4 regions of the Zoogloea sp. genome follow, and region 1 is predicted to be linked to each of the others. Evidence: predicted binding sites of a transcription regulator. Region 1 holds the regulator's gene; each other region holds the start of a gene.
What was found. The regulator sigma-54, encoded in region 1, starts transcription at its own class of promoters, with help from an activator protein. The targets are predictions, from matches to a motif close to TGGCACGCTTNCTGCTNA.

Region 1 (3,960 bases):
GGTCGCCCCGCCGTTCCGCGAGACCCTGTTCGACATCCTGTACGGTGAAGGCACCTCCCGCGAGGGCGAGATCATCGATCTGGGCGTCCAGCACAAGTTCATCGACAAGTCCGGCGCCTGGTACGCCTACAACGGCGAGAAGATCGGCCAAGGCAAGGACAATGCCCGCGAGTTCCTGAAGAGCAACCCGCACATCGCCCGCGAAATCGAGAACAAGATCCGCGTGGCGGTTGGTCTGCCCGAAATGGCGGTGATCAGCTCCGCCGGCCAGGCGGCCGCCTGAAGCCCGGGGCGTCCGGAGAGCCGGCCTGATGGCGATGAACCTGCATGAGCGCGCGCTGCGCTGCCTGGCCCAACGGGAGCACTCCCGCATGGAGCTGGCACGTAAGCTCGGCGCACTCGGCAGCCCCGAGGAGGTCGATGCCGAGCTCGACCGCCTCGTGGACCTTGGCCTGCTGTCCGACGCCCGCTTCGCCGATGCCTATGTGCGCGCGAAGGCCAGCCGCTTCGGCGCCGCCCGCCTGAAACTGGAACTGAGCCGCCGTGGCGTGTCCGCCGAACTGATCGGCGACGCAATCGAGGAAAACACCACAGACAGCGAACTCGAACGCGCGCGCGACATCCACCGCCGAAAGTTCGCCACGCCGCCCGCAGACGCGCGAGAATGGGCACGGCAGGCGAGATTTCTTCAAGGTCGCGGCTTTTCCACCGAAATCATTCGTAGAGTCCTGAAAGAACAACCCGGCGATGAGCCTGCTTAAAGTCAGCAACCTGCGCAAGAAGTACAAGGCCCGCACGGTCGTTCACGACGTTTCCTTCAACGTCGGCAGCGGCGAGGTAGTGGGTTTGCTCGGCCCCAATGGCGCAGGCAAGACCACCTGCTTCTACATGATCGTCGGCCTGGTGGCCGCCGACGGCGGCGAGATCACCCTCGACGACGAGGTGCTGACCCATCGGCCCATCCACCAGCGCGCGCGCCTCGGGCTGTCCTACCTGCCGCAGGAGATGAGCGTCTTCCGCAAGCTGACGGTAGCCGAGAACATCCAGGCTGTACTTGAGCTGCAGAACCTTTCCAAGCCGCAGATCGCCAGCCGCCTCGACGAGCTGCTGAACGAACTGGGCATCGATCACCTGCGCGACAGCACTGCGATCTCCCTGTCCGGCGGCGAACGCCGGCGCTGCGAAATCGCCCGCGCGCTGGCCACTGACCCACGCCTGATCCTGCTGGATGAACCCTTCGCCGGCGTCGATCCGATCGCCGTCATCGACATCCAGAAGATCATCCGCTTCCTGAAGGACAAGGGGATCGGTGTGTTGATCACCGACCACAACGTCCGTGAAACCCTTGGCATCTGCGACCGTGCCTTCATCATCAACGCCGGCGAAGTGCTGGCCAGTGGCCGCCCGGACGAGATCGTTCATAACGAACAGGTCCGCCAGGTGTACCTTGGCGAGCACTTCAGGCTCTGAGGCCCGATACGACTCATGAAGCCCAGCCTCCAGCTCAAACTCTCCCAGCATCTCGCGCTGACGCCCCAGCTGCAGCAATCCATCAAGCTGCTGCAGCTGTCGACCCTCGAACTCAACCAGGAGATCGAGAAGATCCTCCTGGAGAACCCCATGCTCGAGCGGGAAGAGCCCGAGGGTGACCTCGGCTCGAGCCGCGTCGAGGCACCCGGCCCGCTGGCGCCGGCCGGCAGCGAGGCCGCCCACGAACGCGAGCAGGAGCAATCCCGCGAGGCTGAGCGGGAACGCGAGCCGGATCACGATTTCGACAACGGCGGCGAAGCTGGCGAATGGGCTGCGGCTGGCAGCGGCGGACAACGCGACGACGACGACGAGACCGACTTTCAGGAATTCCAGGCTGCCGTGCCGTCCCTGCGCGACCACCTCGACGCCCAGGTCGCTCTCACGCCCCTGTCCGACCGGGACCGGGCCCTGGTGCGTTTCCTCATCGAGGCACTCGACGACGACGGCTACCTCAGCCAGGACTTGGCCGATCTGCTGCCGCTGCTCCCGCCCGAACTGGAAATCGAGCTCGACGACCTCAAGATCGCTCTCCGCCAGATCCAGAGCCTTGACCCAGCCGGCATTGGCGCCCAAGACGTGGGCCAGTGCCTGGCCCTGCAACTGCACACCCTGCCCACCAGCGAAGCCCGCGACCTCGCCATCGCCATCGTCAGCGAACATCTCGAACTGTTGGCCGCCCGCGACTTCCTGAAGATCAAGCGCGCACTGCGCTGCAGCGACGACACCCTGCGCGAGGCGCATGCCCTGATCCTCGGCCTCAACCCGCGCCCCGGCGCCCAGTTCTCCCAGGCCGATACTCGCTACGTGGTACCCGACGTGGTGGTCCGCAAGCAGCGCAGCAACTGGGTCGTCAGCCTCAACCCGGATGCGATGCCGCGCCTGCGCATCAACCAGCTGTACGCCCAGATCCTGCGCGACAACCGCGGCGCCAGCGGCTCCCTGTCGAGCCACCTGCAGGAAGCGCGCTGGCTGATCAAGAACGTGCAGCAGCGTTTCGACACCATCCAGCGAGTTTCGCAAGCGATCGTTGACCGCCAGCGCCAGTTCTTCGATTATGGCGATGTGGCAATGCGTCCGCTTACCCTGCGGGAAATTGCCGAACAGCTGGATCTACACGAATCCACCGTTTCGCGAGTGACCACCCAAAAGTACATGGCCACGCCGCGGGGCATTTTCGAATTCAAGTATTTTTTCGGCAGTCACGTTGCCACCGACAGCGGTGGGGCTGCTTCCTCGACGGCGATTCGGGCGCTGATTCGCCAGCTCGTGGGGGCGGAAGACAAGAAGAAGCCCTTGTCCGACGCGAAGATTGCCGAGTTGTTGGGCCAGCAGGGTATCGTCGTGGCACGTCGGACAATTGCAAAATACCGCGAGTCCCTCGATATTCCGCCGGTCAGTCTGCGCAAAACCATCTGACAGAAAGGTAGCAACCATGAACCTCAACATCACGGGGCATCACGTCGAAGTTACGCCGGCCATCCGCGAGTACGTCACGACCAAGCTCGATCGCGTAATCCGCCACTTCGACAACGTCACCAGCGTCGGCGTGATCCTCTCGGTGGAAAAGCTGCGTCAGAAGGCCGAAGTCACCGTGCACGTGCGCGGCAAGGACATCTACGTCGAGAACGAAGATGCCGACATGTACGCAGCCATCGACGGGCTGATCGACAAGCTCGACCGTCAGGTCCTGAAGTACAAGGACAAGACCAGCGACCACGGTCACGACTCCCTGAAGCAGCACCTCGCCGAGTCCTGATTCCCGGCGCTAAGTAATACGCTTTTCCCCGGGACCGTTGTGGCTATAATGCGCCCCAATTGACACAACGGCCCCGGCGGCCCTCGCCTCCGGATCTTCCTGAATCGCCTTTCACCGGCAACCTGTGTCGGCCCGCTCCGCACACGGGAGAGTCCTCGCATGAACCTCATCGCCAAACTTTTGCCGCCGACCAATGTGGTCGTCGGACTCGAGGCGAGCAGCAAGAAGCGTGCTTTCGAGCAAGCCGGCCTGCTGTTCGAGAACAACCACGGCATCGGCCGCAGCACCGTCTTTGACAGCCTGTTTGCCCGCGAGAAGCTCGGCTCCACCGGCCTTGGCCAGGGCATCGCCATTCCCCACGGCCGCATCAAGGGCCTCAAGGAAGCGCTGGGAGCCTTCATCCGCCTCGCCGACCCTGTCCCCTTCGACGCCCCCGACGGACGCCCCGTCTCGATGCTGTTCGTGCTGCTGGTTCCCGAACAGGCCAACGAGCACCACCTCCAGCTGCTGTCCGAGCTAGCCCAGATGTTTAGCGACCGCAATTTCCGCGAGCAACTGATGAGCGCAGCCGATGCACAGGCTGCCCATGCCCTTTTCGCCCAATGGGGCAGCCATGCGTCAGACGACGGTCAGCCGGCTGTTTGACGACAACCTGGAGCGCCTGCGGCTGCGCC
Region 2 (3,960 bases), on a different contig from region 1:
TGAAGTCCTTCAGGTTCAGCGCGCTGGTCTTCAGGTTGGTGGCGGCGCCAGCTTCCGGCAGCGGCACGTTGAGGCCGGTGCCGGGCTGCAGGACGTTGGCGAAGACCAGGCCGAGCAGCAGCGAACAGAACGAGGCGCAGACGAACCAGCCGAGGGCCTTGAGGCCGATGCGGCCGACCGTCTTGGTGTCGCCCATGCCGGCCAGGCCGGCGACCAGGGTCGCGAAGACCAGCGGGGCGATGATCATCTTGATCAGGCGCAGGAAGACGTCGGTCAGGATGCCGAAGTAGGAGGCGATCTCCTTGGCCTGGGCGGGGGTGGCGGCCAGCGTGTTGCAGGCGTAGCCGACAATGATGCCGAGCACCAGGGCAACCCCGATCAGGGTCGTCAGCCGGTTCATTTTCATGATGTTCTCCTTGGTTCTATGAATGGAGGGCTGCTCAGGCGGCCCGGGCCGGGATCATTTGCGGCTTGGTCAGAATTTCGGGGCGCAGCACCTCGGCCAGTGCTTCGGCACTCATCAGGCCGCGGTTCAGCACGATTTCGGCGACGCCCTTCCCGGTGGCGTGGGCTTCGGCGGCCACGTCGGTGGCGTTGGCGTAGCCGATGTAGGGGTTCAGCGCGGTGACGATGCCGATGGAGCGCTCGACGCTGGCGCGCAGGGCGTCCCGGTTGGCGGTGATGCCGTCCACGCACAGGTCGGCCAGCGTGGTGCAGCCGCGGGACAGGTGCAGCACGCTCTTGAACAGGCTGTGGGCGATGATCGGCTCGAAGGCGTTGAGCTGCAGCTGGCCGGCTTCGGCGGCGAAGGTGACGGTCATGTCGTTGCCGATGACTTCGAAGGCGATCTGGTTCACCACTTCCGGGATCACCGGATTGACCTTGCCCGGCATGATCGAGGAGCCAGCCTGGCGGGCCGGCAGGTTGATCTCGCAGAAGCCGGCGCGCGGGCCGGAGGAGAGCAGGCGCAGGTCGTTGCAGACCTTGGACAACTTGGCGGCGACGCGCTTGAGCACGCCGGAGAGCTGGATGAAGGCGCCGCAGTCCTGGGTGGCTTCGATGAGGTTCGGCGAGGTGACCACCGGGATGCCGCTGACTTCAGCGAGACGGCGGCACACCAGGCCGGCGTAGTCCGGGTGGGCGTTGATGCCGGTGCCGATGGCGGTGGCGCCGAGGTTGATCTCGCGGATCAGCAGCGCGGCTTCCTTCAGGCGTTCCTCGTCCTCACCGAGCATGGTGGCGTAGGTGGAGAACTCTTGGCCGAGGGTCATCGGCACGGCGTCCTGCAGCTGGGTGCGACCCATCTTGAGTACATCGGCGAATTCGGTGGCCTTGCGCTCGAAGGCGAAGCGCAGGTGGGCCATGGCGTCCACCAGGCGGAAGATGCCCACGTAGGTGGCAAGCTTGAGCGCGGTGGGATACACGTCATTGGTGGACTGGCTCATGTTGACGTGTTCGTTGGGGTGCAGGAACAGGTACTCCCCGCGCCGGTGGCCCATGATCTCCAGCGCGCGGTTGGCGATCACCTCGTTGGCGTTCATGTTGGTGGAGGTGCCGGCGCCGCCCTGGATGACGTCCACCACGAAGTGGTCGTGGTACTGCCCGGCGATCACTTCGCGGCAGGCCTTGACGATGGCCTCGGTGCGTTCGCTGTCGAGCAGGCCCAGTTCCTGGTTGGCCTGGGCGGCGGCGAGCTTGATCTGGGCGAGGGCGCGCACCAGGTCGGGATAGGCGGCGATGGAGATGCCGCTGATGTTGAAGTTCTCCAGGGCCCGCAGGGTGTGCACGCCGTAGTAGGCGGCGGTGGGGACCTGGCGGTCGCCGAGCAGGTCGTGTTCCGTGCGGTAGATGGCGGTGGTGGTCATGCGTGTCTCCAATGCTTTTGAATGTCGTTTGCCGGGCCGTGGAGAGGCCGTCGTGCCCATTCATTTGCAGGAGCTGTGCCACCGCTCGGACCTCGATCCGAGTTTTTATCTGTATGTTTTTAAAGGATTTTATTTTCTCCGATTGCTGGTGTGTTCGGATTCCCGGAAAGGGGGCGGAAAAAGCATCCGGAAATCCGAACGCCGCGGGGATGAGGCGGGCTCAGTACCAGTTTGAATCGTCGTCGTCGGTCGCCTTACGGGCGGCGGCCTTCACGCGGACGGCCTCTTCGCGCAGGAAGGTGACGATCTGCCAGATCTCGTCCTCGCGGAGGGCCATGCCGAAGGAGCCCATCTGGGTGTTGGGGCGGCCCTTGGAGATGGTGTCGAACATGAATTTGTCGGAGTTGGGGCCGCCGGGGGCCCAGGCGCCGCGCACGAGCTGCGGGCACTTGCCGCCGTGGCCGCGGGTGTTGTGGCACTGCTGGCAGTTGCGGCCGAACAGCTCCTCGCCCTTGCGGGCGGCTTCGGCGTTGCCGGCGAGGGGATTAGCCGATGCGGCGGCAGGGGCACCACCGGCCGGCGTCACGCCGAAGGCATGGGCCAGGCCGCTGAGCCCGAGGGCGAGGCACAGGCCAATGGCGGACGCCCGCTGCCGGACGGCACGGGCGGTGAGAGATGTGGGGGATGTGGGGTGTGTCATGGTTCTCTGGTGTGGGGTCGTTGGTTTGATCACGGTGCCAGGCCGTGGGCCCGCAGGATTGCGTCGAGGCGGCCGTCGCTGCGCAGGCGGTCCACCGCGGCATTGACGTCGGCCAGCAGGGCCGGGTCGCCGTGGCGCAGCGCGAAGACGAAGCGGGTGCGGCCTGCCTCGGGCAGCGCCAGGCCGTCGCTGGCCGAGGCCTGGCCTAGCCTCCGGGCCTCGGCGAGGGCCGGTTGCCACAGCGCGGCGGCGTCCACGCTGCCGTCGGCGAGGGCGGCCAGCAGCGCGCCGTTGTTGCCGTAGGGCAGGCGGTGCAAGTGCTGCTGGAACAAGTACAGATCGGCCGGCGTGGCGGTGACCACGCCGATCCGGCCGAGCCGGCGGGCGTCGTCGAGGCTGCGGACTGGCTTGCGGGCGCCGACCAGCACATAGCCGGTTTCCAGGTAGGGCGTGCTGGCGGCCAGGCGTTTCTCGGCCAGGTCCTCGTTGGGCCCGCCGCTTTCCGGAATGCCGGCGAACAGCGCACAGGCGCCGCCGGCGAGGTTCTGCGCGAGGGCTTTGCCGAGCCCGCCGCGATTCGGGATGGTTACCCATGTCAGGCGGACTTCCCGGCCAAGCTGTCTGGCGACGGCGCGGGCCAGTTCGGCGTCGATGCCGCCGTCCGGCAGGCTGCTGGCCGAGAACGGGGGGTTGGCTTCGGCGAGGCAGACGGTCAGGGGGCCGCCGCCTGGTTCTGCCGGGGGCGGTGCGCTGCCGGCCGGCTGGCCGTGGGCGAGCAGGGCCAGCAAGGTGCCGCAAAGGCGTGTGCGCGGTGTCATGGATCGCTCCGCGGGCGCGGCCCAGGCTTCGGCCGCGCCCGCCGCAAGGGCTGGGACAGGGTTAGCGGTACTGCGGCGAGAGGGCGAAGACCATCATGCCGCCGCCGCGGTTCTGGTGCTTGAACAGCTCGCCGTACACCAGCGGCCACAGGCTGCCGCCGCCGGGGCCGTAGACGATGGCCACGTACTGCTGGCCGTTCACGTTGAAGGTGGTCGGGTTGCCGTGGATGCCGGTGCCGACGTTGAAGCGCCACAGGGTTTCGCCGGTGTCGTCGCGCATCGCCGAGAAGTAGCCTTCGGCGTCGCCGGAGAAGACCAGCCCGCCGGCGGTGGCGAGCAGGCCGCTGGTGGCCGGCGTGCTCTGCGGGCGCGTCCACGCCAGCTTGCCGGTTGTGGCGTCGAAGGCCTTTACTCCGCCGGTGTAGGGGTTGGCCTTGAGGACCTTGGACGACAGGAACCACTCGCCCTGCCGCCATTCCATTTTCTTCGCCTGGATATCCATCGAGCTGTCGATGTAGGGCACGTAGAGCAGCTTGGTGAGCGGGCTGTAGGCCGCCGGGTGCCATTCCTTGCCGCC
Region 3 (3,960 bases), on a different contig from region 1:
TCTCGGTGACCCAGGTCTCCAACGCCCTCGGTACCGTCGTGCCGGTCAAGGAGATCGTTGCGATCGCTCACCAGGCGGGTGCAGTGGCGGTGGTGGACGGGGCTCAGTCGGTCTCCCACATGCGGGTCAATGTGCAGGACATCGGCGCGGACTTCTTCGTGTTCTCCGGCCACAAGGTCTTCGGGCCGACCGGCATCGGCGCGGTGTATGGCAAGCGTTCCGTCCTCGAGGACATGCCCCCGTGGCAGGGCGGCGGCAACATGATTGCCGACGTGACCTTCGAGAAAACGATCTACCACGCGCCGCCGACCCGTTTCGAGGCCGGCACCGGCAACATCGCGGACGCGGTGGGGCTCGGCGCGGCGATCGACTACGTGGAGCGCATCGGCATGGACAACATTGCCCGCTACGAGCATGACCTGCTGGTCTATGCGACCCGCGGCGTGCTCACCGTGCCCGGCCTCAAGCTGATCGGTACCGCCCGGGACAAGGCTTCGGTGCTGTCCCTGGTGCTCGACGGCTACCGGCCCGAGGAAGTGGGCCGCGCCCTCAATGAGGAAGGCATAGCGGTGCGCTCCGGCCACCACTGCGCCCAGCCCATCCTGCGCCGCTTCGGCCAGGAAGCCACGGTGCGACCGTCGCTGGCCTTTTACAACACCTGCGAAGAGGTCGATGCCCTCGTCGCGGTGCTGCATCGGCTGGCCCGCGGCAAGGGGCGCATCGGGCGCTGAGTCATCTTTTGTGCGGAAAAAGACAAAACCCCGGTAAGCGTTGGCTTACCGGGGTTTTGTTCGTTGCTCATGCGGGCTGGCGTCTGCGGAATCCGACAAGCGCGCCGAGGGCCGTGCATAGCAGGGCAAGCAGCGAGGGCTCGGGGATCACTGATTCGGCAACGGCGCGATTGGCCGTGCCGATCGGGGCCGTCAGGGAACCGTCGTCCTTGATCTTCCAGTAATTGTTGCCGTTGGCCACGCCGGGGTCGTGCACGATGAGCGTCTTGTTGTCCTTTCCGGCGTCGATGTACCCCGTCACGGTAACCCAGTGGGAGTTGCCGCTCGGCCAGGTGATCAGGAATTCCACGTCCTGCCCTTTCTTCAATTCCTTCTTCACGAAGTCGAAGGTCGAGGCGCCCTGTGCCTTGGGATCCTTGACGCCGCCTTCCTCCACCACGGGCAGCATGGTGGCCTTGAGGATGTCTTTGAGTCCGGCCTCGAAGGAGCCCCGGTCCAGGCCAGGATAGCCCCGGTCGCCATTGACGATCGGGCTTTCCGGGTTCCAGTTGTTGGGCAGGCCGGCGCTCCCGTCCGTGTTGTGCTTCTGCATTGCGTTGGCGATCTGCTTCAGGAGTGCTTGCTGGTCGATGGAGCCGTTTGCCAGCTTGGGTAGCTTGTCCGTCGAAAGCCCATACTTCTTCGCCAGCCACAGCAGGGAATTGAGGGTGGCGGTCGGACCGCATTCTTCGTTGAGTTGCTTGATGTCCGGCACACCTCCGCGAAGGTAGCCCTCGATGATGGGAACTGCCGCGGGCGGCGGGCTGACGACCGGAGTGCCACCGCCGACTTCGCCGTGCAGGTCGTTGCTCCCGTATGAGGTATTTGCAGGCAGCAGTCCCACATTCGACCACTGGCTGTCGATGGCGGGCAGCAAGGAGGGCAGGGTCGGCACAAAGGGATCACTGTTGAAAATCGCCTTGACGCTGGAGAACGCCGTGCTGCTCTGGGTGAACCAGAAATGCTGCGATTCTTCGGTCAATGATTGTACGAGCGGAATGGGCTCGTTCCGGATGACCCACTGGTCGCCGTTCACGACATTGAGGTATCCAAAGCTGCTTGGGCCGGTGACGAGCGGTGTGGATGTGGCGGATGCCAACGAGTTGAGGGTGAAGTCGAAGGTGTAGACCTGCGTCGGCAGGACGGGGCCGGAGACTGCGGTGATGCCCACGGTATCGAAGCTGGCTACGACATAGGCCCAAGCGGGCATATGGCTGAAAACCGCAAGGATGAATGCAATGGAACGCCAACGAGACATGGTGAGTCCTCCTGTTCATGCCATCGTCGCGTTTGGCCCATTGGCCTCTCAGCCGCAGCTTACGGCGACTCCGGCAGTGGATGGTTTCGGGACTCTCTCGTTGGGCGGGTCCGTGACAGCTGGACCGCTCGAATTTGTCGTGCAGGTAACGCGTGTGACGAGATTCTTGCGTTCAGAATAAAGCCATATACGTGCCAAACTCACTTGAAATTCTGTATGTTATTGTAGTTTTTGCTGTTTTTATTGCGTTGCTGTGAGGGAAAGCGTTGTCTTGGGCGCCTGCTTGCAGGCACTGTCAAATTTGTCGACCTTTCAGTCCGAGTACAGGTTGGACAGAAACTGTTCCACCAGTGGATTGCGGTCGCCCTTGCGGGTCGCCACGCCCAGCGACAGGTAGGCGCCGGGGTCGCTGACCGGCAGGTAGCGCACGCCCTCGATGCGCACGCACTCCAGCGGCGCCGGCAGCAGCGCCACGCCGAGGCCGGCGGCGACGAGGCCGATCTGCGTGGTGGCCTCGCCGGCGATTTGCACGATGCGCGGCTCGAAGCCGGCTTTCAGGCACAGCTCGCGGAGCAGGATGGTGAGGCCGGTGCCGACGGTGATCGGGTAGGTGATGAAGCCTTCGCCGTGCAGGTCGGCGAGGCTCAGCACCGGGCGGCTGGCCAGCGGATGGACGGCGTTGATGACGAGGCGTAGCGGGTCGTGGTGGATCTCCCGCACGTCGAGGCTGGGCGGTGTTTCAAGCCCCGTGTAGCGCACGAAGCCCAGGTCCAGCTCGCCGGCCTCGATGGCCGTGTACTGGTCGGGGGTGAACATTTCGCGCAGGTTGAGCGTCACGTCGGGGCGCTGCTCCCGATAGCGGCGGACCAGGTTGGGCAGCACGGCGGTGAAGGGCAGGGACGAGGTGAAGCCGATCTTCAGCTCGCCCACCTCGCCGCGGGCCATCCGGCGCACGTCGTCCACCGCGCGCCCGGCTTGCTCCAGCACGCGGCGGGCGTGCTCAAGGAAGCGCTGGCCAGCTGGCGTCAGCGCGACGCGGCGTTTGGTGCGCTCGAACAGCTGCACGCCCAGCTTCTCCTCCAGCGCCTGGATCTGCTGGCTCAGCGGCGGCTGGCCGATGTGCAGGCGTTCGGCGGCGCGGGTGAAGTTGAGCTCCTCGGCGACGGCGACGAAGTAACGCAGATGGCGCAGCTCCATATATATCTTTGAGGTATTAATTCGGTCGGTAATATATATTGGACTGGTGGTTTTGGGCGGGACTAGCATGGCCTCATGCAAACCGATGCCCCCTGCTGCGAGCTTCCCGCCCAGCCAGTCCCGTCCCGCCCCCGTGTGGAGTCCGCCCCCGAACGCAGCGTCGCCGCCGACAAGCTGCACGCGGGCACCGCCGAATACCGGCGCGCCTGCCTGGCCCTGTTCCTCGGCGGTTTCGCCACCTTCTCGCTGCTCTATAACCTGCAGCCGCTGATGCCGCTGCTGGCCCATGGCTTCGGGTTGAGCCCGGCACTGGCCAGCGGCGCGGTGTCGGCGGCCACCATTGCGCTGGCGGCAGCGCTGATCCCGGCGGCCATCCTCGCCGATCGTGTCGGGCGCAAGCCGGTGATGGTCGGCGCGCTGTCCCTGTCCACGGTGTTCACGCTGGTCGGCGCCTTTGCCGGCGACTTCCACAGCCTGCTGGTGTCGCGGGCGCTGCTCGGCATGACCCTCGCCGGCCTGCCGGCGGTGGCGATGGCCTACCTCAGTGAAGAATTCGCGCCGACCTCGCTGGCTCGGGCGATGGGCTTGTACATCTCCGGCAATGCGCTGGGCGGCCTGTCCGGGCGCTTCCTCGCCGCGCTGATCGCCGAGCATGCGGACTGGCGCGTGGCGCTGGTCTGCCTGGCGGCCTCGTCGATGCTGACCACGCTGCTGTTCTGGCGCCTGCTGCCGCCG
Region 4 (3,960 bases), on a different contig from region 1:
TACGCCGAAGAAGGGCACGAAGACCGAGTCTTCGGGGCCGTTGTCCATGTCCGGAAGGTAGTAGAAGGGCCGGATCTCCTTCATCGCCTTGATCGACGCCCGCACGCTCTCGTCCCGGCGCAGCAGCACCTGGCTGCCGAAGCGGCTGCGTCCGTGATACAGCCAGCGGTCGATGACCGGGTCCTTCTGGCGGGCGTAGATACTGACGCAGTCGAAGCTGGAGGCCAGGCGCGTGCCGCCCAGGTCGAGGCCGAGGAAGTGCGGGGTCAGCAGGATCACCGGCTGGCGGTCTTCTATCAGCTTGGCGAGCATCTCCTCGCCCTGTACGCGGACGATGCGGCGCATCCGTTCTTCCGACGCGAACCATGCAATGCCGCGTTCAAGCAGGCTGCGGCCGGCCAGCGCAAAGTGTTCCTTGGCCAGGGCGCGGCGTTCGGCTTCGGATTGATCGGGAAAGCACAGGCGCAGGTTTGTGAGCACCACCTTGCGCCGCGGCGCGATGATCCAGTACAGCAGCAGGCCGAGGCCGCGGCCGATGGGGGCCTGCATGGACAGGGGCAGCCAGTGGAGCAGCCACAGCAGGGCGACGACGATACGGCTCATTGTTGGTTTTCTCGGGAGGCGGGAGGTGTGGGAGATGAGGTGGGTGCGCCGCCGCGGGGGCGCTTGTAGCGGTTGTAGCCCCACAGGTACTGGGACGGGTTCTCGCGGATCAGGGCTTCCATCTCGCGATTGATGGCGGCGGCGCGGGTTTCGGTATCGCCGGCGAGTGCTTCGAGGGCCGGTCGCAGGCGCAGGTGGAAGCCGGCGCCGCCGGGCAGGCGTTCGGCCCACGCGAAGATCGTGCTGACGCCGGACACCTCGGACAGGCGGGCGGCCAGCGTCATCGTGTAGGCCGGGCGGCCGAAGAAGGGCAGCCAGGCACCTTCACCCGCGCCCGGTACCTGGTCCGGCAGCATGCCGACCGCCTCGCCAGCGCGCAGGGCCTTGATCAGGCGCCGCACGCCGCCTACGTCGGCGGGGGCCAGGCGCATGTTGCCGCGGCTGCGCCCGGCGTTGATGACCGGCTGCAGCACCGCCTTGCGCGGTGCCCGGTAGAGCACCGTGATCGGTTTGTGGGTGGAAAAATACTGGGCGGTGATTTCGAAGCAACCGAGGTGCGGCGTGATGAAGAGGATGCCGCCACCACTGGCCTCGGCGGCTTCGACGTGTTCCCAGCCGCTGACGCGGACGACCTTGGTGACGATCTCGGCCTGCGGGCGCAGCAGCAGCCACGGCAGTTCCAGCGCCTGCTTGCCGGTTTCGCCGACCGCGCGGCGCCAGGTCCGGGCGGCTTCCTCCGGTCCGAGAGCTTGGGCCAGATTGTCGCGCAGGCGCCGCCGGTAGGTGGGCGAGCCGGCGTAGGTCAGCCATCCGGCAACGCAGCCGAGACGCTGCAGGAGCCCGAGGGGCAGGCGGGCGAGAAGGGAAAAAATGAGTGACGCCATCAGGGGCTGTGGGGTGGCCGAATTGACGGCCCGGAAGGCAAAGCTATAATTGTGATTCCGCCGAGTTAATCCGACAACTTGCAGGGCGGTGGCGGTTCGCAGATCAGCTGCGGATGTGCCGGCAAAAATACTGCTAAAGCGTCGCCGCTCCGAGAATCCCCCGAGACGGCAACGCCGTCAGTTACGGGGATTTTTGTTTTTCAGGAGCGCCTCCATGGCCAGAGAATACCTTTTTACTTCGGAATCCGTCTCCGAAGGCCATCCCGACAAGGTCGCCGACCAGATTTCCGACGCCGTCCTCGACGCGATCCTCGCACAGGACCCGCACGGTCGCGTCGCCTGCGAAACCCTGGTGTCCACCGGTCTGGTGGTGATCTCCGGCGAGATCACGACGAAGGCTGACATCAACTATATGGACATCGCCCGTAACACCGTCAAGCGCATCGGTTACGACGATTCCGAGATCGGTTTCGATTACAAGAGCTGCGCGGTGCTCACCGCCATCAACCGTCAGTCCTCCGACATCGCCCAGGGCGTGAACGAAGGCGAGGGCCTCGACCTCGACCAGGGCGCCGGCGACCAGGGCCTGATGTTCGGCTACGCGACCAACGAAACGCCGAGCCTGATGCCCTTCCCGATCTACTACGCCCACCGCATCATGCAGCGCCAGGCGGAAGTGCGTAAGGATGGCCGCCTGCCGTGGCTGCGCCCGGACGCCAAGAGCCAGCTTACCGTCAAGTACGTGGACGGCAAGCCGGTGGCGATCGACACCGTGGTGGTGTCCACCCAGCATCATCCGGACATCTCCCACGCCGACCTTACCGAGGCGGTCATCGAGGAAGTCATCAAGCCGGTGTTGCCGAAGGAATTCCTGAGCGGCAACACCCGTTACCTGATCAACCCCACCGGCCGTTTCGTCATCGGTGGTCCGAACGGCGACTGCGGCCTGACCGGCCGCAAGATCATCGTCGATACGTACGGTGGCGCGGCCCATCACGGCGGTGGTGCGTTCTCCGGCAAGGACCCGTCCAAGGTGGACCGTTCCGGCGCCTATGCCGGCCGCTATGTGGCCAAGAACGTGGTCGCCGCCGGTCTGGCCGACCGCTGCGAGGTGCAGGTCGCCTACGCGATCGGCGTCGCCAAGCCGGTGAGCCTGATGGTGGAAACCTTCGGCACCGGCAAGATCGCCGACGAGAAGATCGTCGAACTGATCCAGGCCCACTTCGACCTGCGTCCGAAGGGCATCATCGCTGCCCTCGACCTGCTGCGCCCGATCTACTCGCGCACCGCCGCCTACGGCCATTTCGGCCGCGACGAGGCGGATTTCACGTGGGAAAACACCGACAAGGCCGCCGCACTGCGCGCCGCTGCCGGTCTGTAATTCCTAGCTGTTGATCGCAGAAAGGGCGCCCCGCGGGGCGCCCTTTCTGCTTCATGCCCATGCAATTTCCTGTGGGGTACTGTGGGGGCGAATGAATTCGCCCCCACAGGTGAAGTTTCCTCCAGGCTGTACCTGGCCAGGAGGGCCTGCGCTGCCGGCCGACCGCGTCCTTACTTGCTGCGCAGCGGGCTGTATTCCACCGGCACCCAGCCGAAGGCCTTGCCGTCGGCGCGGATGTGGCCGAGGCCGGGGAAGGGCAGGTGCATGCCGGCGACGGTCATCTTCTCCTTGGCGGCCCACGAGAACAGCTTCTTGCGGGTGGCGACGGCCTGCTTCTTGTCGCTGTCGAACTCGATGGCGACCTCGGGACGCGCGAACTGTACCGCGTAGCTGTGCACCGAGTCGCCGAGGATCAGCAGGCGCTGGCCCTTGGATTCGACCAGGTAGGCGCTGTGGCCCGGCGTATGGCCGACAGCCGGCACCGGCTTGATGCCCGGCGCCAGTTCGGCCTCACCGCTGAACGGCTTCCATTTGCCGGCTGCCTGGTAAGGGGTAGCGGCCTTGCGGGCGATCGCGAACATTCCTTGTCTGTCCTTCGGGGCCTTGGCGGCGTTGTCCTCGGACAGCCAGAAATCGCTTTCCGTCTGATTGACGCGGATTTCGGCGTTGGGGAACAGCGGCTTGCCTTCGGCGTCGAGAAGGCCGGCAACGTGGTCGGGATGCAGGTGGGTCAACAGCACCAGATCCACCTGTTCCGGCTTGTAGCCGGCGGCGCGGATGTGCTCGGCGACGTAGCCGAGGGTTGGGCCGAAGACCTTGGCGGTGCCGGTATCGACGAGGATCAGCTTGCCGCCAGCGTTGACCAGGTAGGTATTGACCGCGGTCTGCACCTTCTCGCCGGCGATGAACAGGCGCGCCAGCAGGTGCTGGATCTCGGCCTGGCTGGCGTTCGTCAGCAGCTTGGCATCCAGGTCCACGTAGCCGTCGTAGAGGGCGGTGATCTCGTAATCGCCAACGTTCAGGCGGTAGTAGCCGGGCACCTGGGTCTTGATGGCCGGGGCTTCGGCGCAGGCTGGTGCGACGGGCAGTAGG

Region 2: a site for sigma-54 is predicted at 1,929-1,946, ahead of aspA (aspartate ammonia-lyase). Genes of this name have one in related genera too.
Region 3: a site for sigma-54 is predicted at 2,208-2,225, ahead of ACE3RX_RS04570 (PEP-CTERM sorting domain-containing protein). Genes of this name have one in related genera too.
Region 4: a site for sigma-54 is predicted at 1,607-1,624, ahead of metK (methionine adenosyltransferase). Genes of this name have one in related genera too.

Annotation. Positions count from the first base shown of each region.
Region 1 is NZ_JAYSDK010000007.1:103,805-107,764, reverse strand. Features, by position in the region: gene recA (recombinase RecA) at 1-283, shown strand, start outside; gene recX (recombination regulator RecX) at 309-761, shown strand; gene lptB (LPS export ABC transporter ATP-binding protein) at 748-1,470, shown strand; gene ACE3RX_RS06335 (RNA polymerase factor sigma-54) at 1,486-2,946, shown strand; gene hpf (ribosome hibernation-promoting factor, HPF/YfiA family) at 2,963-3,286, shown strand; gene ptsN (PTS IIA-like nitrogen regulatory protein PtsN) at 3,446-3,931, shown strand; gene hprK (HPr(Ser) kinase/phosphatase) at 3,900-3,960, shown strand, end outside.
Region 2 is NZ_JAYSDK010000038.1:4,186-8,145, forward strand. Features, by position in the region: gene ACE3RX_RS19375 (dicarboxylate/amino acid:cation symporter) at 1-406, opposite strand, end outside; gene aspA (aspartate ammonia-lyase) at 441-1,865, opposite strand; gene ACE3RX_RS19385 (cytochrome c) at 2,086-2,565, opposite strand; gene ACE3RX_RS19390 (substrate-binding periplasmic protein) at 2,595-3,383, opposite strand; gene ACE3RX_RS19395 (PQQ-dependent dehydrogenase, methanol/ethanol family) at 3,445-3,960, opposite strand, start outside.
Region 3 is NZ_JAYSDK010000005.1:65,132-69,091, forward strand. Features, by position in the region: gene ACE3RX_RS04565 (family 2A encapsulin nanocompartment cargo protein cysteine desulfurase) at 1-731, shown strand, start outside; gene ACE3RX_RS04570 (PEP-CTERM sorting domain-containing protein) at 799-2,028, opposite strand; gene ACE3RX_RS04575 (LysR substrate-binding domain-containing protein) at 2,341-3,225, opposite strand; gene ACE3RX_RS04580 (MFS transporter) at 3,301-3,960, shown strand, end outside.
Region 4 is NZ_JAYSDK010000023.1:80,048-84,007, forward strand. Features, by position in the region: gene ACE3RX_RS14710 (lipid A biosynthesis acyltransferase) at 1-603, opposite strand, end outside; gene ACE3RX_RS14715 (lysophospholipid acyltransferase family protein) at 600-1,487, opposite strand; gene metK (methionine adenosyltransferase) at 1,702-2,868, shown strand; gene ACE3RX_RS14725 (MBL fold metallo-hydrolase) at 3,039-3,960, opposite strand, start outside.